3 regions of the Ruegeria sp. AL11 genome follow, and region 1 is predicted to be linked to each of the others. Evidence: riboswitches for the same ligand, from Rfam matches in the RefSeq annotation. Region 1 holds a riboswitch; each other region holds the start of a gene.

Region 1 (7,635 bases):
GCCGTCGGTTTCGTAAGTGTATGGCATCAGGTGAAGTCCATCGTCATCAGTGTTTCGGGGTTCAGCCCGCGCAGGATTGGCTCATCCCCCGCACGGCCCTGTTTGACAAGATCAAATCGTCCGTTCTGGCCGACTAAAGTCACATCCGCGGGGCCCATCCGAGCGCACCCTTTGGAACACCCAGAGACATGAAGGGTGCCGGCTACAAGTGGGGCCAATTCGCGCGCGATATCGCGGGTTTCCGCTTGCGCCTGCGGGCATAACGGAGCACCGGGGCAGGCGTCGGTGGTCGTCAGCGGGTCGGTGCCGTCCGTGACAAAACCCGGTGCAGGTATCGCCGCCCCGCCTTCCAGCAGGATCAGTCGCCAAGGGGTGACACGCAGGGCAGAGGCACCGCTGTTGCGGATCAGCGCGTGGAGCTCATTTGCGGGCAATTGCCCAAAGGCTGCACCGTAGAGGCTGCCCAGATCGCAAGCCCTCGGTTGCAACGACGCGCCAATTTGTCCGGGGTCGCGGCCCTGCCATTCCGCAGGCAGACCAAAAGCCGCCACGGCCCGGGCCATGCGGCGGGTGTCTGGTGTGAAGACCTCGGCAAACCATGTGGTCAGAGCAATCAGGTGACTAATAGCCTCTGCCTCCGAGACGACACGTCCTGTCTGAGCCCCATCTGCGCGCAGGATCAGCCCATCGGCGGAACGCTCCACCCGGATATCGGCCGAGTCCGCCGCCAGCAGGCGCTCTGGTCCCGTGTCGATGGCAAAGCCGAACTTGGCCGGTAGCGCGGGCAGCTCACTCAGACGGTCGATCAATTCCTGAGTCAGCCGCGCGGTCAAATCGCCCGGCAGGTAAAGCGGTGAGACCAGAATGTTGCGCCGGACCTCAATGCCCGGCTCCACATCCAGCAGTCCAAGCGCGGACAGTTCGGACAGCAATGCCTGGTGTTCACTTTCCTGCACGCCGCGCAACTGCAGGTTCGCACGGTTGGTCAGGTCGATTGTGCCGTTGCCGAATTGCTGGGCCAGTTCACACAAGCCAAGCGCTTGTGGCGCGGTCAGCCGAGCCAGCCGAGGGCGCACGCGCACCACCAGCCCATCCCCAGACATCATCGGTCGGTGGGCGCCGGGGCACCAACCTTGGACGACTGGTTTTGGGGTGGGCGCGCTCATCCCAGCCCCTCCAGATCCGCCCGGATCGAGTTGCGCCGCGTATTCCACAAACCGGCATCCAGCAAGGCGCGGAACCGGTCCTGCATGGCCTGATGGGCCTGCGGATTGGCCTGCTGCAGGAAGGCATCCACATCTTCATCGCCCAGTGTGGCATCGTGGTAGAGGTCGAACAGATGCGGCGCAACGGTGCCCGACAGATGCGCAAACGAGGCCATGTGATCCAACGTCGCCGCGATCTCGGCCGCGCCCCGGAAGCCATGCCGTTGCATCCCGGCGATCCAGTCCGGATTGGCAGCGCGGGCGTGGACGACGCGGCTGATCTCTTCCGGCAAGGTGCGGGCGCGAGGTTTTTCGGGATTGGTATTGTCCAGATGATACAGCTGCGCGGTCCCACCCGTGGCCTTCTTGGCGGCGGCAAAACCGGCCTCGTGCGTGGCGTAGTCATTGGCCAAAAGCAGGTCTGTCTCGGTCAGGTCCTGCAGGTGAACAAAACTGTCGGCATGCGCCACGCGTTGGGTGATGCCCGCCTTGTCCTGAACGATATTCTCACCCTCCAGCGCAAAAGAGCTGGCCTCAAGCCATGCCTCACCCGCCTGTGCGCGCGCCTCGTCGGTGTACACTTCGGACAGTTGGGTCATGTTAACGCCATAGCTTCCGGGAGCGGGGCCGAACACGCGGGCCGACGGTGCCTGACCGGCATAGGGGTTCCAGTCGGTCGCCTCATCCCGCGCGGTCAACGCGCGGATGGCCTGACCGTAAAGCGCCGAGAGGGTTGGGAAGACGTCCCGGAACAGGCCCGACACACGCAGCGTCACGTCCAAGCGCGGGCGGCTGAGATCGGTGATCGGCAGCACCTCGATCCCCGAGACTCGTTCCGAGCCTTTGTCCCAGACCGGTTTCACGCCCAGCAGGTGCAACGCCATGGCGAATTCCTCGCCTGCCGTGCGCATCGTGGCCGAGCCCCACAGGTCTACTATTAGCCCCTTGGGATAGTCGCCTTCTTCCTGAAGGTGACGGCGGACCAGTTCCTTGGCCAGTTTGACGCCTTGGGTGTAGGCCGCCCGCGTGGGAACCGAGCGGGGGTCGGTGGTATAGAGGTTCCGCCCGGTCGGCAGAACATCCGAGCGACCGCGATAGGGGGAACCGGACGGCCCGGCCTCGATCCGTTTCCCGGCCAGCGCGTCGATCAGAGCGTTGCGTTCCGCATGGGCCGAAGGCGCGGGGTCGAAAGTACCGGGAACCTCAGGCGCACGGCCATAGATATGCAGCCCGTCGCCGAACTGGCTTTCTTTGATATCGCAGACAAAGCGGTCGATGCGGGTAATCGCCTCGGCGGTGCAGGTGGCCTGATCGAGACCCAGATCGCTTTCCAACCCGATGGCTTGTGCCTCGTCGCGGATATTTTCCTGCAGGCGGTCACGGCGTTTGGGATCAAGCCCGTCTGCGTTCGAGAACTCATCAAGCAGAGACTCCAGACGTACCATACGATCTGGGGTGCCGCTTTCCTTCATAGGGGGCGGGATATGGCCCAGCGTCACGGCCCCGATCCGACGCTTGGCTTGCGCGGCCTCGCCTGGGTCGTTGACGATGAAGGGGTAGATCACTGGCAAGTCGCGGATCAGCGCCTCGGGCCAGCAATTCGCCGACAGAGCAACGGACTTGCCCGGAAGCCATTCCAGAGTGCCATGCGCGCCGATATGGATCAAAGCGTCTGCGCCCAGCCCCTTGCGCAGCCACAGATAGAAGGCGACGTAGCTGTGACGCGGGGTGCGAGACAGGTCGTGATAGTCGTCATTGCGCAGCTCGGGTGTGCCGCGTTCGGGCTGTAGAGCAACGAGCGCGTTGCCTCGGCGCAGGGCGGTGAAGTGGAACGCGCCTTCAGTAAAAACCGGGTCGTCTTCGGGCTTGCCCCAAACGGTTTGGAGATCGGCCCGCAGTTGCTCAGGCAGGTCAGCTAGGGCTGCCTGATAATTTTCCAAAGACCATGAAATGCGCGCGTCCAGCAGGGTTTTCGCAATCGGCTCAGCCGGTGCGGTGCTGTAGCCCTCGGCCTGAAGATCGGCCAGCATCGCCTCGGCCGAGGCCAGCGCGTCGAGGCCCACCGCATGCGCCATTTGCCAGTCCTTGCCGGGATAGGTCGACAGCACCAGCGCGGGCACTTGATCTACCTTGGGCTTGTCATGCAGATTCAACCAGCCGGCGACGCGGTCGATAATCGCTTCGATCCGCTCTTGCTCAGCCCGGTGGGCAAAGCGGGAATATTCCAGATGCGGATCGCGCTTGCCAGGCTCCTTGAACGAGGCAATGCCCGCCGAAATACGCCCGTCCACTTCGGGCAGCACCACATGCATGGCGAGATCGGCGGGGGAGAGGCCGCGTTCCGCCTCGGCCCAAGCCTTGCGGCGGGACGTGGCGAGGGCCATCTGAAATACCGGCACGCCCGCCGCGTCCAAAGGGGATGTACCCGACGAGCCTTTGCCTGAGAAGGAGGTGGCGTTGATGATCGCCGAAGGCTTCAGAGCGACGATGTTGTCACGCAGCCATTCAGCGGCGGCAGGTGCTTTGAGCGAGGGCGCGAATAGGCCCACCGCCTCGAACCCGCGACCCCGTAAGCTGCGGATCACGGCGGCAACAGGGGCGGTATCTGCCGAGGTTAGATAGGCGCGATAGAACGTGACGACGATACGTTTTGCGTCGTCCGAAAAGGCAGTTTCAACCGGAATCACGCCGCGATCAGGACACCACGCGCCAGATTCGGGCAGGGTTTTAGCCCCCATAACCGGGCCGGCATAGAGCCCCGCCGCCAATGCCATCTGCGCCAAGGCGGCCTGCGCTGCGACTTCACCGCCGGTGTCGCAGAGATGTGCCAGACGCCGCAGGGTCGAGACGGGCAGGGTGGAATACTCATCCAGCCGCGTATCCTCACGCCCGTCGGCGGGCAGGACGGCCAGCGCGATCCCCTTGGCCTGCGCCAGCGACAGAACTTGCTGCAACCCGTAGGCCCAGTAAGGCACGCCACCAATCAGGCGGATCAGAATGCCCTTGGCGCCCTCAAGCGTCTGTTCCACGTATGTGTCGACGGACAGAGGGTGTTTCAGCGCCGTCAGATTGGCCAGTCGCAGGGTCGGCATCCGCCCCTCCGGCCCGCCACCACGGTGCCAGCCTGCCGCGAAAGCGCCAAGGTCGCTGTCCGAGAAGGACAGCACCACCAAATCCGCCGGGCTCTGGCCCAGATCGGTTGGGGTTTCTGTTTCTTCTAACCCGTGGCTTTCGCGGAAGACGACGTGCATTGGTCTTACTCAGCGGCCTCGGTGACACCAGCGAGGATATCGCGGATTTCTGCTTCTCTGATGTCGTCATGTTCGGCGATCACCACCATACGCGAGCGGCGGTCTTCACCGGGCTCCCATGGACGGTCATACTGGTGACGCACACGAGCACCCACGGCCTGAACCAGCAGGCGCATAGGCTTGCCTTGAACGGCGGCATAGCCTTTGACGCGCAGGATGTTCAGCTCATTGGCCAGACGCTCGATCTTGGCGACCAGATCGGCAGGATCGGACTGTTCCGGCAGATCAACGATGATGCTTTCGAAATCGTCATGCTCGTGATCGTGGTGACCGTCGTGATGCGATGGGCGGGCGTCCATGTCATCCTCAGCAGCTGCTTCCAGACCAAGAACAACGCGGACGTCCACGGCACCTTCGGCCACTTCGACAACGGGCATCGGGCGAGGGGCTTCGGCGGCGATGATCTCTTTCGCTTTTGCCACGCCTTCGGGACCGGCCAGATCAGGCTTGGTCAGCAGGATGATGTCGGCGCAGGAAATCTGATCCTCAAACACCTCGGATAGGGGCGTTTCGTGGTCGATCGAGTCATCGGCCAGACGCTGAGCGTCCACCGCTTCGACATTCGGCGCAAAGCGACCGGCGGCGACGGCCTCGGCATCGGCCAGCGCGATCACGCCATCAACGGTGATCTTGGAACGTATATCGGGCCAGTCGAACGCCTTCAGCAACGGCTTGGGCAGGGCGAGGCCAGAAGTTTCGATCAGGATGTGATCGGGGCGCGGCTCCAGCGCCATCAGGGCTTCGATAGTCGGGATGAAATCATCGGCCACGGTGCAGCAGATGCAACCGTTCGCTAGTTCCATGATGTTTTCCGCCGGACAATCCGGGATCGCGCAGGATTTCAGGATGTCGCCATCGACGCCAACATCTCCAAATTCGTTGACCACAACGGCCAGACGCTTGCCCTGCGGGTTCTGCATCAGGTGCTTAACCAGAGTCGTCTTGCCCGAGCCCAAGAAGCCAGTGATCACGGTGACGGGGAGTTTTTCCAAGTTGCTCATTTCAGGGCTCCAATCGGGGGAATGCGGGCTGCGCAGTTTTTGCGGAAATGTTCAGGGCGCTCACGCCATTTGACCAAGCCGTCCTCGGTCGCGAGGTACTTGGTGGCGCCGTCAACGATCACGTCGACATGCTCGGTTTCGTTCAAATGTTCATAGACGAAGGTCCAGCGATCCGGGCCGCCGCGCAGCACGATGGAACAGCCCTCGTTGCAGTTCGACAAGCATTCCACGGCTTTCAGGGTAATCCCTTCCGGCAGCTCCGCCTGTTCAAGCGCCTTGTGCAACAGGGTGCCGGGGCGTTGCGCATCGTCTTCAACGGGCAGCCCGCGTCGACAGGTGGTGCAAACCAGCAATTCGACCGGAGCGGTCTCGGTCATGTCTCTCATCCCCCCAAATCCTCATCGTGGGGGACGGGGTTTCATGCGGGTCCCTTGACCCGACACCGGAACACCCCGTCCGGTTTCATCTTCGGGCGCTGGCAGGTCTCCCGGCTTGCGGATGTCAGAGTTGTCCTCTGTCGGATGTCCCGCCTTCCCGGCTTTGCGCCAGTGGCTTGGGCACCCTCTCCGGTCACGGTCGCGGGGGCGGCTGCGCTTGGCGGAAAACCCGTTGACGCATTCCCTTTTCATCTGTTCTCACAGACACCAACACGAGGCTCATGCGGCACGCACCCGCAGCTTGTCAAGCGCGATGCAGCCCAGACCGCTGCGGCACGTTGAAAAGCGACCTGCCAGCGTCGCTAGGCGGCATGAACATGGCGCTGATGCATGGTCGCATGGCCTCAAATCGCAAACGGAGGCGAAATCCATGAAAGTAGGTTTTATCGGGCTTGGGAATGTGGGTGGCAAGCTGTCGGGGTCATTGCTGCGCAATGGAATCGATCTGACAGTTCATGACCTGAGTTCCGATCTGGTCGAGGCCTTTGTCGCGCAAGGCGCCAAAGCGGCTGAAAACCCAGCCCAGATGATGCGCGATTGCGATGCTGTGATCACCTGCCTACCGTCGCCTGCGGCCTCGGACGCGGTGATGCAAGAGATGCTGCCTGAGGTTGGCCCCGGTAAGATCTGGATGGAGATGTCCACCACCGACGAGGCTGAGGTCAAGCGGTTGGGGGCATTGGTTCTGGAGCGCGGAGGGGCCGCCGTCGATTGCCCTGTCTCGGGTGGCTGCCACCGTGCGGCGACCGGCAATATCTCGATCTTCGCTGGCTGCGATCGCGACACCTTCGAACGCATTCTGCCCTTCCTTACGACCATGGGGCGGCGCGTTCTGCACACCGGAGAGCTCGGCTCAGCCTCGGTTCTTAAGGTGCTGACCAACTATCTGGCCACAGCCAACCTGATCACTTGTGCTGAAGCGTTGGTCACCGCCAAGGCCGCCGGGATGGATTTGAACACCACCTATGAGGCCATCAAAATCTCGTCGGGGACATCGTTCGTGCACGAAACCGAAAGCCAGGTGATCCTGAACGGTTCGCGCGATATTTCGTTTACGATGGATTTGGTGAAAAAGGATATCGGCCTCTTTCAGGACGTCGCCGATCGCGCCGGTGTTCCGCTGGAAATCAATCCGGTGATGATCAAGATCTTTGAAGACGGCATCGCCCGGTTTGGCGAGCGTGAGCTGTCGCCAAACATCATCAAACGCCTGGAAGAGGCCACGGGCTTGGACATCCGCGCACCGGGTTTTCCTACGGAAATGCAGGACGATGAGCCGGAAGAACCAGGGTACGAGGTTGTGCCTCAGGGGCGTTCCTTCTGAAAACTGATTTCCAGAGATGTTATTTAGAGGAAGGGGATGTGGAGGCGAGTACCGGAATCGAACCGGTGTACACGGATTTGCAATCCGCTGCGTCACCACTCCGCCAACTCGCCTTTTCAAGTAAAATCAAATACTTGCCGTGGTGTGATGGGCGTTTTAGCAGCTTTCATCGGGGGCGTCCAGAGGATTGCCGTCGATTTTGGGCCGCAAATCAATATTTGTGGGCGGCCGGTCTAAACGGATCGTGAACCAGGCTTGCGGCATCTGGGCCGTTGTCGAGACAGGTCGAGTGTGGCACAAGCCATTTATCCAAGGGATTGAAAAGAGAGATCAGATGTCAGATTTCGCAGCCCGGCG
Region 2 (7,635 bases), on a different contig from region 1:
CAGAAATCTTGCCAGTTCCGATCGAAAGCGGCACGCTCTGGGATACGTACACAGCGGCCCTTGCTGTCACCGAGGCGCTGGTGACGCGTATTGCCGAAGACAACTGGGACCAGACGAAGTCCCGCATCGAAGCCTGGGATGCCATGCGATCCCACAACCAGGACCCCAACCCATGATGCCCAAAACCCCCCTGATGTTCGTCGCCACCTCTGACCTTGCCGGTAAATTGCGGGGCAAGGCGTTTCCGACGGATCAACTGAACAAGCGGTTGCAGCGCGGCGTCGGGTGGACACCTACGAATGTCCAGATCAACTGCTTTGACGGAATTGCCGAAAGCCCGTTTGGCGCGCTGGGCGATCTTCTTCTGATCCCGGACGCCACGGCCGAGGCAAAGGTCGAGTTCGGCGAAGACTCCGGCCTGCACTTTCTTATGGGCGATATCGTCACTCTGGACGGAGACCCTTGGGACTTCTGCACGCGCAGTTTGTTAAGGGCGGCGCTGGAGCGGCTGCACAAGGTCTCAGGAGCAAATTTGCTGGCCGCGTTCGAGCATGAGTTCCAGCTGAAAGATCCGCCAAGCCAGGCCAACGAAGCCTATGGTCACCGCGGCTTTGGCCTGCAGCGGGATCTGTGCGAGACCTTGATCAATGCGATTTCTCAGGTCGGTCTCAAGCCGGATTCGATCATGAAGGAATATGGGCCAAACCAATATGAGGTCGTCATAGGCCCCGAGCTGGGTGTTCGCGCGGCGGACGCGGCCATCATGGTACGCGAACTGACCTATGCGACTGCACAGGCTTATGGCGAACGGGCTACCTATACCCCTATTCGCGATGTCGCGAGCGTTGGGAATGGGGTTCATTTCCATATGAGCTTTGTGGACGATAGTGGCGCGCCGCTGACCTACGCCGAAGACGGGCCCTGCGGCATGTCGGACCTGACGAGCGCTTTCGCCGCCGGAGTTCTGAAATATCTGGATGCGATCCTGGCTCTGACAGCGCCTTCGGTGATCTCCTATGAACGCCTGACACCGCATCGTTGGTCTGCGGCTTTCAATAATCTGGGTTTCCGCGACCGCGAGGCTTCCTTGCGGATTTGTCCGGTGACCGCAAAAGACCCAGCCTCAATCGCGGGGCAGTTCAACATCGAATACCGTGCGGCGGATGCTGCAGCTTCGCCTCATCTGGCGCTTGCTGCGGTTGTCATGGCCGGGACGCAGGGGATCAATGAAGGGCTACCCGCTCCCGTTCCAACCGAAGAGGATCTTTCGCTTTTGGACGTCGCAGAACTTACCCAAAGAGGGCTGGTGCGCTTGCCTCAGACTTTGGAAGATGCGCTCGACCGGTTCGTAAACAACTCGGTCGTGACCGGCTGGTTCCCCGAGGGCTTTGCCGAGCTGTACCAAGCCCACAAACAATCCGAGATCGCGACAACCGCACATCTGGACACAGACGCACGCTGCCGATTGTACGAAGAAACATATTGACCTGAGCGGCTGGTCTTGCGGAAGCTCGTGGAATGCAACCTCTGGGGCGTCGGTCGGATAATCTCGCGCAGCATGACGCGGTGCAGGCTGTTTAGCTCAGGATAGGGATGGATCATGAACCGTTCAGAAACCGATGCCATCTTGAATTTGCATAGGCTGGCTTTTGGCGAAGCAGAAGGTGACGAAATCGCTCAACTCGCCGAAGATCTCCTTGAGCATCCGGAAACGATTTCAATCAGCGTAAGGCGTGACGGGCAGATCGCGGGCAATGTCATGTTCACCCCGTTAGTTTTCCAGGATCACCCAGACGTAAGATGCTATCTTCTGGCACCCTGCGGTGTCTCGCCCGAGCATCAAGGCCGCGGTGTTGGCAGAGAGATGATGGAGACCAGCATCAAGCACTTGAGGTTCATTGGAACAGACGCTGTCTTCGTGTTGGGCGTGCCGACATTCTACCCCTTATTCGGGTTTGTTCCGACCGACAAAGAGACGCCATATCCGGACCTTCTGACGATCCCCGAGGCATGGATGACGCTTGAGCTCACTGCAGGATCGGTTGAAAAGCTGGGGGGCAAGACACTTGCGATTGCGCCCTTTATGCACGCGCATTTGTGGGACACATCGCAACACGGGTGAATTCGGTTTTCTTGTCCTTGCCTCAAACCACGGACTTGTTTCAGGTTTCCATTTCTGCTGGGCATGTCTGTTTTGTTTCTGGAAATGTCGCAAGGCTTTCAGCCACGAATCCATCCCCGAGTAGGTTGCGCATGTGAGGTGCTGCTGTCTGATTCTCAGGCGGCAGAGAATTGGGAAGCCGGTGCAATTCCGGCGCTGCCCCCGCAACGGTAAGAAAGGTCAGGTTCGACAGGTGACCACTGGGACGAGGATCCCGGGAAGGTGTCGAGACCGGGCGCAAGCCCCTTTCAAGTCCGGAAACCAGCCTTGCATATATGTCAAACCGCGGGTGGCGGTGGGGGCACAAGTTTCGGACGTGATCCTCGCACGGCTCCGGACTGGCCTCTTATGTCATCTGCCCAAGCTGAGCCGCGGGCGCGGCAGGAGAGCCAGAAGTGAGCAACGTTCAAAGCCTGTTGGTGCGTCGAAACCCGGCCTATGCCCTTGAACAGGCGTTCTATACCGATCCAGATGTCTTTCAGGCGGATCTTGAGGCCATCCACTACCGCAACTGGCTATTTGCCATTCCGGCATGTGAACTGGTGAAAACAGGCGACTATGTGACCTACACTGTAGGCGCATACCGCGTGATCATTGTGCGCGGCGCGGACAACCAGATCCGGGCCTTCCACAATACCTGCCGCCATCGCGGGTCAATCATCTGCAAAGCGGCCAAGGGGAACTCGCCCAAACTGGTCTGCCCCTATCACCAGTGGACCTATGAGCTTGACGGCTCATTGCTGTGGGCGCGTGATATGGGGCCTGATTTCGACCCCAAACAACACGGGCTGAAAACCGTTCACTGCCGTGAACTGGCCGGGCTGATCTATATCTGTCTTGCGGATGAAGCGCCCGATTTCGACACTTTCGCGAATAGAGCACGGCCCTATCTGGAGCCGCATGATCTAAGCAACGCCAAGGTCGCCTTTGAAAGCACGATCATCGAAAAGGGTAACTGGAAGTTGGTTTGGGAAAACAACCGTGAGTGCTATCACTGCGGTGGCAATCACCCTTCGCTGTGCCGGACCTTCCCTGATGATCCCTCGGTAACCGGTATCGAAGGGGGGGAAACCCCGGCCTTCATGCAAACTCACTTCGACCGTTGCGAGGCTGCGGGAATGCCGTCGCAGTTCTATCTGCATGATGACGGGCAATACCGCCTGGCGCGCATGCCGCTGAAGGAAGGGGCGGAAAGCTACACTCTGGACGGTAAATCCGCGGTGCGTCGCTTTCTTGGCCGTTCGCCCTTTGCAGATGCGGGGACGTTGTTGAAGTTCCACTATCCCAGCACGTGGAACCACTTCCTGGCCGATCATTCGATTGTTTTCCGGATCACGCCGGTCAGCCCGACCGAGACCGAAGTCACCACGAAATGGCTGGTCAACAAGGATGCGGTCGAAGGGGTCGACTATGACGTCAAGCGTCTGACCGAGGTCTGGATGGCCACCAATGACGAAGATCGCCGTGTGGTGGAAGACAACCAGATAGGCATCAACAGTCCGGCCTATGTGCCGGGACCGTATTCTGGGATCCAGGAATCCGGTGTTCTGCAATTCACCGATTGGTATTGCAGCGCTTTGGCGCATCACCTTGCACCTGACACGATGGCGGCGGAGTGACGGAGATGAAAGATCTGAACGCTGTTGCCTCGGTCTGGCAGGATGACGAGACGCTGGAATGCGTCTCGGTCGTGCCCGAGACGCCAAACACCGCCAGCTTTACGTTCCGCGCCCCTTCCGGAGCCTTGTTTGCCTACCATCCAGGTCAGTTCCTAACGCTCGAGATTCCGGCGCCGGGGCAGCCGGGAGGCGTTGTGCATCGGACCTATACGATATCGTCATCCCCATCGCGTCCACGGTCCATCACGATTACGGCCAAGGCGCAACCGGACAGCATCGGCACTCGCTGGATGCTGAACAATCTGCAGCCAGGTATGCGGATGCGGGCGATTGGCCCGGCGGGTCTGTTTACCAATGCTGAAAGCGCCGCCCCCAAATATCTGTTCATCTCGGCGGGGTCGGGCATCACTCCTATGATGTCGATGACGACCTGCATGTGGGACGAAGGCCGCGATCTGGATGTCGTCTTCATCAACTGCGCCAAACGTCCGTCTGAGATCATCTTCCGCCAACGGTTGGAACAGATGGCAAGTCGGACGCCGGGTCTGGATCTGAAGTTTGTGGTTGAGGAAGCGGATCGCTACAGCCCTTGGACCGGCTATCAGGGTCAGTTCAACCAGCTGATGCTGGGTCTCATGGCTCCCGACTATTTGGACCGTGAGGTCTATTGCTGCGGTCCGGAACCGTTCATGCAGGCTGTCCGTGAAGCTCTGTCGGGTCTTGGCTTTGACATGGACAACTATAATCAGGAAAGCTTTGGAGCTCCGGTTGAGACCGAAGCGGATCAGCCCGATCTGGATGATATCGTTCCTGACGATGACAGCGCCGCCGAAATCGTGTTTGCGACCTCGGGTGTCACCACCAAAGTTGCCGAGACAGATACGGTTCTGGTCGCCGCACGTGCGGTTGGATTGAACATCGCCTCGGGCTGTACGTTTGGCGTTTGCGGCACCTGCAAAATCAAAAAGACCTCGGGTGAGGTTCACATGGTTCACAACGGCGGTATCTCCGAGGATGACATAGCAGCAGGCTACATTCTGGCGTGCTGTTCAAACCCGATCGGCAAGGTCGAAGTTGAGGTGTGAACGGGAAGTCTCAGGCTGAAACTGCAGAGCGGTTACGGCCGCCTGCGGTTTCAGAGTTTCAAATATTTGTATTAATATCATATACTTATCGTCCCTATGCGCGCTTAAGGGAGCTTGGGTGGCACAGGTTTGCTCGCGGATAGTTGATTCTATTCGGCAACATTCACGTGATTGCTCAAATTCTGTCTCTTTTCCGCCGAAATCTCCCCTGATAAAGCGGGTTGAGTACTGGGTGGGGTGTTGATAAGTGCGAGCAGGTATATGAGAGCCGGATATAACGGTCGTGTAGCCATTTCATGGAATCAAACTGAGCTTGATGGGCTTGAGGCAGCGCCTTTGGCCTTTTTGGCGGTCGGGTCCGCATGGTCCTGGCGTGGTCAGGCGCTGGTGTTGGGCGAAGTGGCGGAGCAAAATCTTGAGCAACTGGGAAATATGGGCGCGACCCCTGTGCGCACCCGCGACGCGTTTTCAGCCCCGCAAGAGATCTCGGGAGAGTATTGCGGTTCGGTCACATTGACCAATGGGGCGCAGCGCTTTTCGGCAGATTTGGTTATCACCGATGACGAACAATGGCCGACTCTGGTGTTCAACACTGGCTGTCCCCCTCGGGATCAGGATTTCTGGATTAGCGAAGTAACGCATGCCGGTGTCGACCTGCAGAGCGTACCGCAACCGACTGCACAGGTGGTGGCGTTTCCGGGAAAATCCGCGCCGGGTTTCTTTTCATAGGTTTGGTTACCTAGCTGGCGCTGAACCCGTTGGCCTAAAAACCCTTCAAGAAATTTAAGCAGGGCCGTCGGGACGTGTTGACTCTGACAGTTCTGCGGATATAAGCGCGGCTTCATTGGTGTTGGTGGCCCCCGCAAGGGGATGCCTGTCATGGGGGAAACCTCAAGAGGACAACGCCCTTTATAACCCGGCACCACGCCTGGTCTGAACTGGAACTGCCCGGTCCGAGCGGAGACGCTATTTCGGCCCGAAAAGTGGGAACCGGTTTTCGGATCAAGCTGAAATGCCACTTTAAAGGAGATCAGCCGTGACCAAACGCACGTCTGCCAAGTACAAAATCGACCGCCGGATGGGCGAAAACATCTGGGGTCGTCCGAAATCCCCGGTCAACCGTCGTGAATATGGCCCCGGCCAGCACGGCCAGCGCCGCAAGGGCAAACTGTCGGACTTCGGTCTGCAGCTGCGCGCCAAGCAGAAGCTGAAAGGCTACTATGGCGACCTGACTGAGAAGCAATTCCGTCGCATCTACGCCGAAGCTGAGCGAGTAAAAGGCGACACCGGTGAAAACCTGATCGGTCTGCTGGAGCGCCGTCTGGACGCCGTTGTATACCGCGCCAAGTTCGTACCGACCGTCTTTGCTGCACGTCAGTTCGTGAACCACGGCCACGTCAAAGTGAACGGCAAGCGGGTCAACATCCCGTCCTACCGTGTCAAAGAAGGCGACGTGATCGAAGTGCGTGACAAGTCCAAGCAACTGGCAGTTGTTCTGGAAGCTGTTGCTCTGGCCGAGCGTGATGTTCCTGACTACATCGACGCCGACCACTCGAAAATGACCGCGACCTTCGTACGCGCACCGGGCCTGAGCGATGTGCCTTACCCAGTCATGATGGAACCGAACCTGGTTGTCGAATTCTACGCGAAGAACTAATCTTCGCTGACATTCCAGATTACAAAGGCCGCGTTTTCAGCCCGGCCTTTTTAGTTTCTAAGCTATGCATTTTGACCCGATGTCCTGACGAGGTGGCACTCCGAATTTGCGCGAGTATTCCCGACTAAACTGGGTCGGGCTTTCATAGCCAACCTCAAAAGCTGCTTGCGACACACTGAGCGAACCGTGCGACAATAGCCTGCGGGCTTCCAGCAGCCTGAGGTCTTTTTGGTACTGCAGTGGAGAGGTGGCTGTTACCGTTTTGAAATGGGCGTGAAAGGCAGAAACGCTCATGCCAGCGCTTTGTGCCAGATCGCAGACGGGCAGGGCTGTTCGAAAATCCGCGCGAATGATGTCTATTGCGCGCGCGATACGGCTGGCGGCACTGTCGCGCCATAGCATTTGCCGTAACATGCCACCGTGATCTGCTTGTAGGAGTCGGTAGTGGATTTCACGGCTGATCATCGGTGCGAGAATTTTTGCGTCCGTAGGGTTTTGACTGGCGTGAAACAGGCGAGCCATGGCGTCAATCAGATCGGGCGAGGCTTTTGATGCGGCAAGGCTTTGGACTGTTTCGATTTCAGTAGGTTCTGAGCCGACAGAGTCGTAGAGACCACGTAAGATGGTCAAGTCCAAAGAGAATACGAGGCCGACATAGGGCTTTTCCCGACTTGCTTCGGTGACAGCGGCCAAAACCGGAAGTGAATGGCTGACGATCAGAGAGTCGCCTGCACCGAAGTGAACAAGGCGATCGCCGATACGTGTTTCTTTCTTCCCCTGTAGAACTAGGCAGACAATAGGTTCATACACCTGCGCTTCTATTGATTTCGTTTTGACATCATGAAGAAGGCCGAAACCGTCCAATGCGGTCGGGTAGAAAGCAGCGTGTTCTGCCCGTCCGCCCACAGCTTCGCAGATTTTTTCAACTAAATCATGTTGTGTCATGGTATCCCCACTGCCTCATTCAGCATATTTCGCGCAAGAGGTCAGTGCTAGCCAGAATCCTGACGGTCAGAGAATTAGGCAGATATTGAGGAGAATTCGGCAGGCGCATCGCGGTTTTCTAACCTATCTAGTGGTCAGGCTAACAATTGCGGAGAATGACCTTGGCAC
Region 3 (7,635 bases), on a different contig from region 1:
GCTGGCAGGGGCGCGGCTACGCCCTGGGCGTGGGCGAAGTCAAACTGACCGGCATGGTCCGCCCGGACCGTAAGATGCTGACCTATTATGTTGATTTTACCAAAGCCGTACAAACACGCCGTCTGACCATGGGGGTCGCGGATGGCCGTGTCGAAGCGGATGGTGAAGTAATTTACCAAGTCAAAGATATGAAGGTTGCACTGTCCGAAAGCTGACACCAGCGGACATTACGCCAACAGGAACGGAACACAGGAGAACGCATATGCGTCGCGTCGTCGTCACCGGTTTGGGGATCGTCTCCTCGATCGGGAACAATGCCGAAGAGGTTCTCGCCTCGCTCAAAGCAGGTAAATCCGGCATCGAGGCCAATGAGCAGATGGTCGAACATGGCTTTCGCAGCCAGATCGCCGGGTCGCTCAAGATCGACGTGTCCGAACACGTTGATAAACGCACCCTGCGTTTCATGGGACCGGGCGCGGCCTACGCACACATCGCGATGGCACAGGCGATTGCCGATTCCGGGCTGACCGAGGAACAGGTCGTCAATCCGCGCACCGGACTGGTTGCCGGGTCCGGCGGACCGTCCACCAGCGCGATGCTGACCGCGCATCAGACGGTACTGAAGAACGGCGCTACCAAGCGGATCGGGCCTTTTGCCGTGCCGAAATGCATGTGTTCCACGATTTCCGCGAACCTTGCCACCGCCTATAAGATCAAGGGTATCAACTACTCGATCACGTCGGCGTGCTCGACCTCGCTGCATTGCATCGGCAACGCGGCGGAACAGATCATGCTGGGCAAGCAGGACGTGATGTTCGCAGGCGGCGGCGAGGAGCTGGACTGGACCCTGTCCTGCCTGTTCGACGCGATGGGTGCGATGTCGTCGAAGTACAACGACACTCCGAAGAAAGCATCGCGCGCGTTCGATCAGGACCGCGACGGCTTCGTGATTTCGGGTGGCGGAGGCATCGTGGTGCTTGAGGATCTGGACCATGCGCTGGCGCGCGGTGCCAAGATCTACGCCGAGGTGACCGGCTATGCTGCGACTTCGGACGGTCATGACATGGTGGCCCCGTCCGGCGAAGGCGGTGAGCGCGCGATGCGTCTGGCTCTGTCGACCCTGCCCGAAGGCCGCAAGGTTGGTTACATCAACGCGCATGGCACTTCGACCCCGGTCGGAGATGTGGGCGAAGTTGAAGCCGTGCGTCGTATCTTCGGCGAAGGTCAGGTGCCTCCGATCTCGTCCACCAAGTCGATGACCGGGCACGCACAGGGCGCGGCTGGCGCGCTTGAGGCGATCTTCTGCCTGCTCATGCTGGACAATGATTTCATAACGCCGTCGATCAATGTCGACACACTAGCCGAAGGCATCCAGCCCGGTGAAATTGCAACTCAAGTGGTTGAAAATGCAGGTTTGGATTCGGTCATGACCAACAGCTTCGGCTTTGGCGGCACGAACGGATCCATGATCCTGTCAAAGTATAACGGGTGAACGAGATGTCGGAAGTTCTAAAAGGGAAACGCGGCCTGATCATGGGTGTCGCCAATGACCGGTCGATTGCCTGGGGTATCTCGAAAGCGATGCATGAAGCAGGGGCTGAGCTGGCTTTCACCTATCAGGGCGACGCGTTCGGGAAGCGTCTGCAGCCATTGGCCGAAAGCCTCGGCAGCGACTTCATGGTGGATGCGGATGTCACCGATGACGCCTCGCTGGACCGCGCCTTTGGCGAGTTGGGCGAACGCTGGCCAACCATCGACTTTGTCGTTCACGCGATTGCCTATTCGGACAAGAACGAGCTGACAGGCCGGTTTCTGAACACCACAAGGGCCAATTTCAAGCACTCGATGGATGTGTCGGCCTACTCTTTCATCGAGGTCGCCCGTCGCGCCTATCCGCTGATGAAGGACAATGGTGGCTCGCTGCTGACGCTGACCTACCAAGGCTCGAATCGTGTAGTTCCGAATTACAACGTCATGGGCGTTGCCAAAGCCGCGCTGGAATCGGCGACACGGTATCTGGCCAACGACCTCGGCCCCGAAGGCATCCGTGTGAACGCGATTTCGCCCGGCCCGATGAAGACCCTGGCCGGGGCGGCAATCGGCGGTGCGCGCAAGACCTACAAGTTCTGCGACCAAAATGCACCCATGCGCTCGAACGCTACGCTGGAGGCCGTTGGCGGCACGGCGGTTTACCTGACCTCAGACGCGGGGGCTTGCACCTCGGGCGAGATCATCAGGGTGGATGGCGGTTTCCACGTGCTTGGAATGCCACAGCCGGATTTCATGTGACCATATCTTTCCCAGACGCCGCCAAGATTTGACCATCTTTCGGCGTCAGGGATATGGGCATGAGCAAAACCGACCAGATCCTTGCCAGCAATACGCGTGGCACCCAGACCAGACGGAAAACGGGGTTCCTAAGCCCCCGCGCCCGTGTTCTGCTTTTGACGCTGACCACATTGCTGGTGTTGTTCGTGTTCTTCACGCAACCGCAGGTCCGTGCAGCGCTTGACGGGCTTTGGGGCTAAGACCTCAAGCCTTCAGTTCACCGAGACAACCTCAATATCGAAGATCAGGTCCTGCCCGGCCAGCGGGTGATTGGCGTCCAGCGTCACCGTGGCCTCGTTCGCCTCGACAACCGTTACCGGCAGCGCCTGACCATCGGGGGTCTGCATCTGCAACTGGGTTCCAGGCTCTAGCGGGATGTCGTCCGGAATACCTTCACGCGGAATGTCCTGCCGCATCGCCGGGTTGATCGGACCATAGGCGTCGACACAGGCAATCTCGACCCGCTTCTTGTCGCCAACCGCCAATCCTGGCATCGCGCTGTCCAGGCCGGGTATGATCTGGCCCGAACCGACAACAAACTCTAACGGATCGCGCCCGTCTGAGCTGTCAAAGACAGTCTCGTCCAACAGCGTGCCGGTATAGTGGATGCGAACTGTGTCGCCTTGCTTGATCTCAGACATTGGGCCTCCGGGGCGTGTGGGGAATAGGGCGCCGAACACAAGCGCGCTACGCCGGAGTCTGACTCAGCGCAGGATGCATGCATCTGATTCTGATGTCCAGATTGCGGTGAAGGCGTGCGCGTCCTTTTGTCGTCGCTTACACGCGCGCCTTCAATACCAAGCGTGCAGAACAGGAACATCCGATCCTATCGACAAGATGTTATCGCTGCAGTCTTAAATAGAGATTGACCGGTGATGGGAATCTCTGCCATCAGCGTCCTCATGTCCGGTTCCGGGTTCGCCCGGAGAAAAGGGAATGCGGTGCGGGGAATTCTGATCCACCCAATGCCGCAACTGCCCCCGCAACTGTAGGCGGTGAGCAGGGCTGACACGCCACTGGGTTCCACCCGGGAAGGCCAGCCCCATGCTTTGACCCGCAAGTCAGGAGACCTGCCGGATATGCACCCTCGGAAGGGGTGTGTCACCGATGCTGGGGTGTGCATTGGGCCGATGCCCTTATTTTGGGTACATGGCTCCGTTCGTCCCGATATCAAGCAAGAAACGTGCCGGGGTTGGCACGAAGGACGAAGGAAAGACCTTGTGAAGAAACTATTTTGCACAGCTGCGGCTGCGCTGGCGATTCCAGCGATGGCGCAGGCGCATTTTCTGCTGGAATACACCACCGACACGCTGATCGAGGCGCCGGGCGACGTGCCGGTCAAGCTGATCTTCTGGCACCCGTTTGAAAACGGCCATGTCATGGATCTGGACAAGCCGCAGGAATTCTATGTGATCCACAATGGCGAAAAGACCGACCTGCTGGACACGCTGGAGCCCATCCGGTTTTCGAGCCCCGAAAACGAAGGCGCGGCCTTCCAGGGATCTGTTCCGGTCAAACGTTCGGGCGACTACGTAGTGGTCACCGTGCCTGAGCCCTATTACGAAGAGGCCGAGGATATCTATATCCAGCAGATCACCAAGGCGTTCCTGAACCGCAACGAACTGCCGACCGACTGGATGAACCCCGCAGGTCTGGCGACCGAGATCGTGCCGCTGAACAAGCCCTACAACGTCATCGCAGGTTCGACCTTCACCGGTCAGGTTCTGGCGAATGGCGAACCGGTTGCCGGCGCTGAGATTGAGATCGAGTACATGGCCGCCAAGCCCAGCTTCGACAGCCAAGCCTCGTCCGAGCCTACCGTTTCGCCGATGCCCGGTGGCGCTGTTGTCGCTATTTCCGACGCCAACGGCTATTTCTCCTTCGGTGTCCCGAAAGCTGGCTACTGGGGCTTTGCCGCCCTCGGCGCTGGTCCGGAAACCGAACATGAAGGCAAAGAGCTGAGCCAGGACGCGGTGATCTGGATCCGCGCCTGGGACATGGAGTAACCCCAGATGCACATCGTCGACGGAGCCCTGTCCAACCCGGTCGTCATCGGCGGCGCTATTGCCGCCGCTGGTGGGGTTGCCATGGGCCTCAGGTCGCTGGATCTGGACCGCATCCCCACAGCTGGGGTGCTAGCGGCCAGTTTCTTCGTGGCTTCTCTGATCCACGTGCCGATTGGGCCGTCGTCGGTGCATCTGATCCTCAACGGTCTGGCCGGGCTTCTGCTCGGCTGGGCCGCCTTCCCGGCCCTGTTTGTGGGTCTGCTGCTACAGGCAGTCTTTTTCGGCTTCGGCGGGCTGACGGTGCTGGGGATCAACACGCTCAACATCGCTTTTCCGGCCGTACTAGCGGGGCTGCTGTTTCGACCTCTGATCGGACGCGGTTCGCCTGTTCATGGCGCAATTTGGGGCGGCATTGGCGGCGCCTTTGCCATTGCAGCCACCACTGTCATGGTGGGTATCTCACTGGCCTTGTCAGGGGACGAATTCCTCCCCGCCGCCAAACTGGTCTTCTTTGCCCATGTCCCCGTGATGGTCATCGAGGCCGTCCTGACAGGATTTGCCATCCTTCTGGCGCGAAAGGTCAAACCTGAACTGTTCCTGACCAGGCCCGCCACATGAGACAGCTTGCCCTCATCCTGGCGCTGTGCGCGGCCCCTCTGCCCGCGCTGGCCCACAAGGTGATTGCCGGGGTCTTTGCGTCCGGTGACGCGATCGAAGGGGAAATCGGCTTCTCCAACGGTACCATGGCGACCGATACCGAGGTCGTCGTGACCGATCCAAACGGGGTCGAGCTGGGTCGAGCCACGACCGACGCCGACGGGTTCTTCATCTACACACCCACCGCACCCGTTGCCCATACCTTCTTTGCCGACCTTGGCGCCGGTCACGTGGCCGAGGTCACCATGCCCGCCGAGGACGTCGCCAAGATCATGGGCGTCGCCGTCCAGAACACGCCCGCAGCGTCGCCCACGCTTACGGCAGCCTCGGAGGGCCTCACAGTCGCCTCTCTCAGCGATGAGGAGCGTCAGGCCATCGCGGCCGCCGTGCGTGACGAAATACGCCCTCTGCGTCGGGAAATCGCCGCCTATCGCGAACACAACGACCTCCAGACCATTCTGGGCGGCATCGGATACATCTTTGGCCTGTTCGGGCTGGGTTTCTACCTCGCGGCGCGGAGGAAACTGGCAAGCTGATGGCACACGTATTGGGACCACAGGAACGGACGCTGGCCGAGGCTGGCACGATCGGTCAACGAGGGTTGATCACCGCGCTTGATCCGCGTGTGCGCATCGTCATGTCCGTTTTGTTTGCGGTCGTTGTGGTCTCCCTATCGTCCCTGCCCGCCCTTGCAGCGGCGCTGATGATCGCGCTGTCTCTGCTGGTGCTGTCCCGACTGCCTTGGCGCAAGACGCTCAAGCGGATGGCGATGATGGACAGTTTCATCATCTTTATGCTTGTCCTGTTGCCCTTCACCATGCCCGGCGACCCGATGTTTACCATCTGGGGGTTTCCAGCCAGTTGGCAGGGGTTCTGGAAAGCCGTGGAAATCGCGCTGACCGCCAATGCCGTGATCCTGACCGTGATGGTTCTGGTCGGCACAATGGAGCCTGTCACCTTGGGCCATGCCCTGCACCGGCTGCGCTGTCCGGAAACACTGGTGAATCTTCTGATGTTCACAATCCGCTACATTGATGTCCTACATGAGGAGTACCAACGCCTGAGCGCCGCGATGAAAGTCCGAGGCTTCCGCCCCGGCACCAACTGGCACACCTACCGCAGCTTTGGCTATCTGGTCGGCATGATGCTGGTCCGGGCAATCGAACGGTCCGAGCGCATCCTCGGTGCGATGAAATGCCGGGGGTTTTCGGGCAAGATGCTGTTGATGCAGGACTATAGCATCAACCGACGTGATATTGTCTTTGCTGCCGGGCTTGGAGCCCTCTGTCTAGCCCTGATCCTAGTGGAATTCGCATGACCCTCATCGCGCTGGACAACATCTGCTTTGCCTATCCCGGACAAGCACCGGTTCTGAACGGTGCTAACCTGCGGCTGGAGGCCGGGCAACGCCTGTCACTGACCGGCCCGAATGGAGCCGGGAAATCCACGCTTCTGCGTATCACACTTGGGCTGCAGCGGCCGTCTTCGGGTGCGGTGACCGTCTTTGGCAAACCAAGAAGGGCGGAGGCCGATTTCCACGAAGTTCGCCGCCATATAGGCCTTGTCTTTCAAGACCCCGACGACCAGCTGTTCTGCCCCACAGTGGCCGAAGACATTGCCTTTGGTCCGCTGAACCTAGGCAAGACACGTGATGAGGCGCTTGCCATCGTGGATCGCGTTCTCGGCGATCTCGACCTCCTGCATCTGAAGGAACGGACCACGCATAAACTGTCAGGCGGCGAAAAGCGTCTGATCACGCTGGCGACGGTTCTGGCGATGGAGCCGCAGGCCCTGCTGCTGGATGAGCCGACGAATGCGCTGGACACTAAGAACGAGGCGCGGTTGCTCGAAATCCTGCAATCTCTGCCTCAGGCCATCGTTCTGGTTAGCCATTCTCCTGCATTTCGCGATGCGCTGACCCCAGACAGGCTGGAATTGCGAGACGGCAAGCTGGTCGCTGTGTGAGAAAGCCTATTTTGGGCGCGCCGATGCAAGCAGTTTGTAACTGCGCAAAACAAAAAACCCCGCGTCGAGGACACGGGGTTCTTTTTTGAAAGCTGCTAGCTTTCTTATTCTTCTGCGGCCTCTTCGGCTGCAACGCGGGCTTTGTCAGCCGCGCCTTTGGCGTCGACGTCACGATCAACGAATTCGATGATCGCCATCGGAGCCATGTCGCCATAGCGGAAGCCAGCTTTCAGGATGCGGACATAGCCGCCCTGACGCTCGGCGTAGCGGGGGCCCAGAACTTCGAACAGCTTTGCGACGTCTTTGTCTTCTTTCAGCTGTGCTGCGGCCTGACGACGAGCATGCAGGTCGCCGCGCTTGCCCAGAGTGACCAGCTTTTCGATGACTGGGCGCAGTTCTTTTGCCTTCGGCAGAGTTGTTTTGATTTGCTCATGCTCGATGAGCGAGCCTGCCATGTTTGCAAACAGAGCCTTGCGGTGCTCATGAGTACGATTCAGGCGGCGGTAACCACGTGCGTGACGCATTTTTCAATTCCTATCTTGCGTTTTGCTTTGTCTGGCCGGCGATGCGTGTCACTGGCTCTCCTTGGGGCGGAAGTGCCCATTTAGTCCCCGGACGCCCGGGCATTGGGGAAGACGCGCTTAAAACGCGTCTTCGAATTTCTTCGCCAGATCTTCGA

Evidence for each region. A riboswitch is a leader RNA that binds a small molecule or an ion and turns the genes downstream of it on or off. The one in region 1 is predicted to bind cobalamin.
Region 2: another riboswitch for cobalamin. It lies ahead of ACR0IP_RS18400 (aromatic ring-hydroxylating oxygenase subunit alpha); the one in region 1 lies ahead of ACR0IP_RS00315 (DUF1636 family protein).
Region 3: another riboswitch for cobalamin. It lies ahead of ACR0IP_RS10495 (DUF4198 domain-containing protein); the one in region 1 lies ahead of ACR0IP_RS00315 (DUF1636 family protein).

The regions. Positions count from the first base shown of each region.
Region 1 covers NZ_JBQFXO010000001.1:60,428-68,062, forward strand. Annotated here, with positions in the region: gene ACR0IP_RS00295 (precorrin-8X methylmutase) at 1-27, opposite strand, end outside; gene cobG (precorrin-3B synthase) at 27-1,166, opposite strand; gene cobN (cobaltochelatase subunit CobN) at 1,163-4,456, opposite strand; gene cobW (cobalamin biosynthesis protein CobW) at 4,462-5,517, opposite strand; gene ACR0IP_RS00315 (DUF1636 family protein) at 5,514-5,894, opposite strand; cobalamin riboswitch at 5,978-6,181, opposite strand; gene ACR0IP_RS00320 (NAD(P)-dependent oxidoreductase) at 6,208-7,278, shown strand; tRNA gene ACR0IP_RS00325 (tRNA-Cys) at 7,318-7,391, opposite strand; gene ACR0IP_RS00330 (protein-L-isoaspartate O-methyltransferase family protein) at 7,613-7,635, shown strand, end outside.
Region 2 covers NZ_JBQFXO010000011.1:175,645-183,279, reverse strand. Annotated here, with positions in the region: gene ACR0IP_RS18415 (MurR/RpiR family transcriptional regulator) at 1-176, shown strand, start outside; gene ACR0IP_RS18410 (type I glutamate--ammonia ligase) at 176-1,486, shown strand; gene ACR0IP_RS18405 (GNAT family N-acetyltransferase) at 1,601-2,122, shown strand; cobalamin riboswitch at 2,242-2,445, shown strand; gene ACR0IP_RS18400 (aromatic ring-hydroxylating oxygenase subunit alpha) at 2,557-3,780, shown strand; gene ACR0IP_RS18395 (FAD-binding oxidoreductase) at 3,786-4,865, shown strand; gene ACR0IP_RS18390 (hypothetical protein) at 5,127-5,594, shown strand; gene rpsD (30S ribosomal protein S4) at 5,902-6,522, shown strand; gene ACR0IP_RS18380 (AraC family transcriptional regulator) at 6,580-7,386, opposite strand; gene ACR0IP_RS18375 (SDR family oxidoreductase) at 7,623-7,635, shown strand, end outside.
Region 3 covers NZ_JBQFXO010000005.1:260,169-267,803, forward strand. Annotated here, with positions in the region: gene fabA (bifunctional 3-hydroxydecanoyl-ACP dehydratase/trans-2-decenoyl-ACP isomerase) at 1-215, shown strand, start outside; gene fabB (beta-ketoacyl-ACP synthase I) at 263-1,492, shown strand; gene ACR0IP_RS10480 (enoyl-ACP reductase FabI) at 1,498-2,289, shown strand; gene ACR0IP_RS10485 (hypothetical protein) at 2,349-2,528, shown strand; gene ACR0IP_RS10490 (FKBP-type peptidyl-prolyl cis-trans isomerase) at 2,541-2,969, opposite strand; cobalamin riboswitch at 3,219-3,420, shown strand; gene ACR0IP_RS10495 (DUF4198 domain-containing protein) at 3,549-4,334, shown strand; gene cbiM (cobalt transporter CbiM) at 4,341-4,952, shown strand; gene ACR0IP_RS10505 (cobalt ABC transporter permease) at 4,949-5,527, shown strand; gene cbiQ (cobalt ECF transporter T component CbiQ) at 5,527-6,309, shown strand; gene ACR0IP_RS10515 (ABC transporter ATP-binding protein) at 6,306-6,956, shown strand; gene rplQ (50S ribosomal protein L17) at 7,061-7,480, opposite strand; gene ACR0IP_RS10525 (DNA-directed RNA polymerase subunit alpha) at 7,598-7,635, opposite strand, start outside.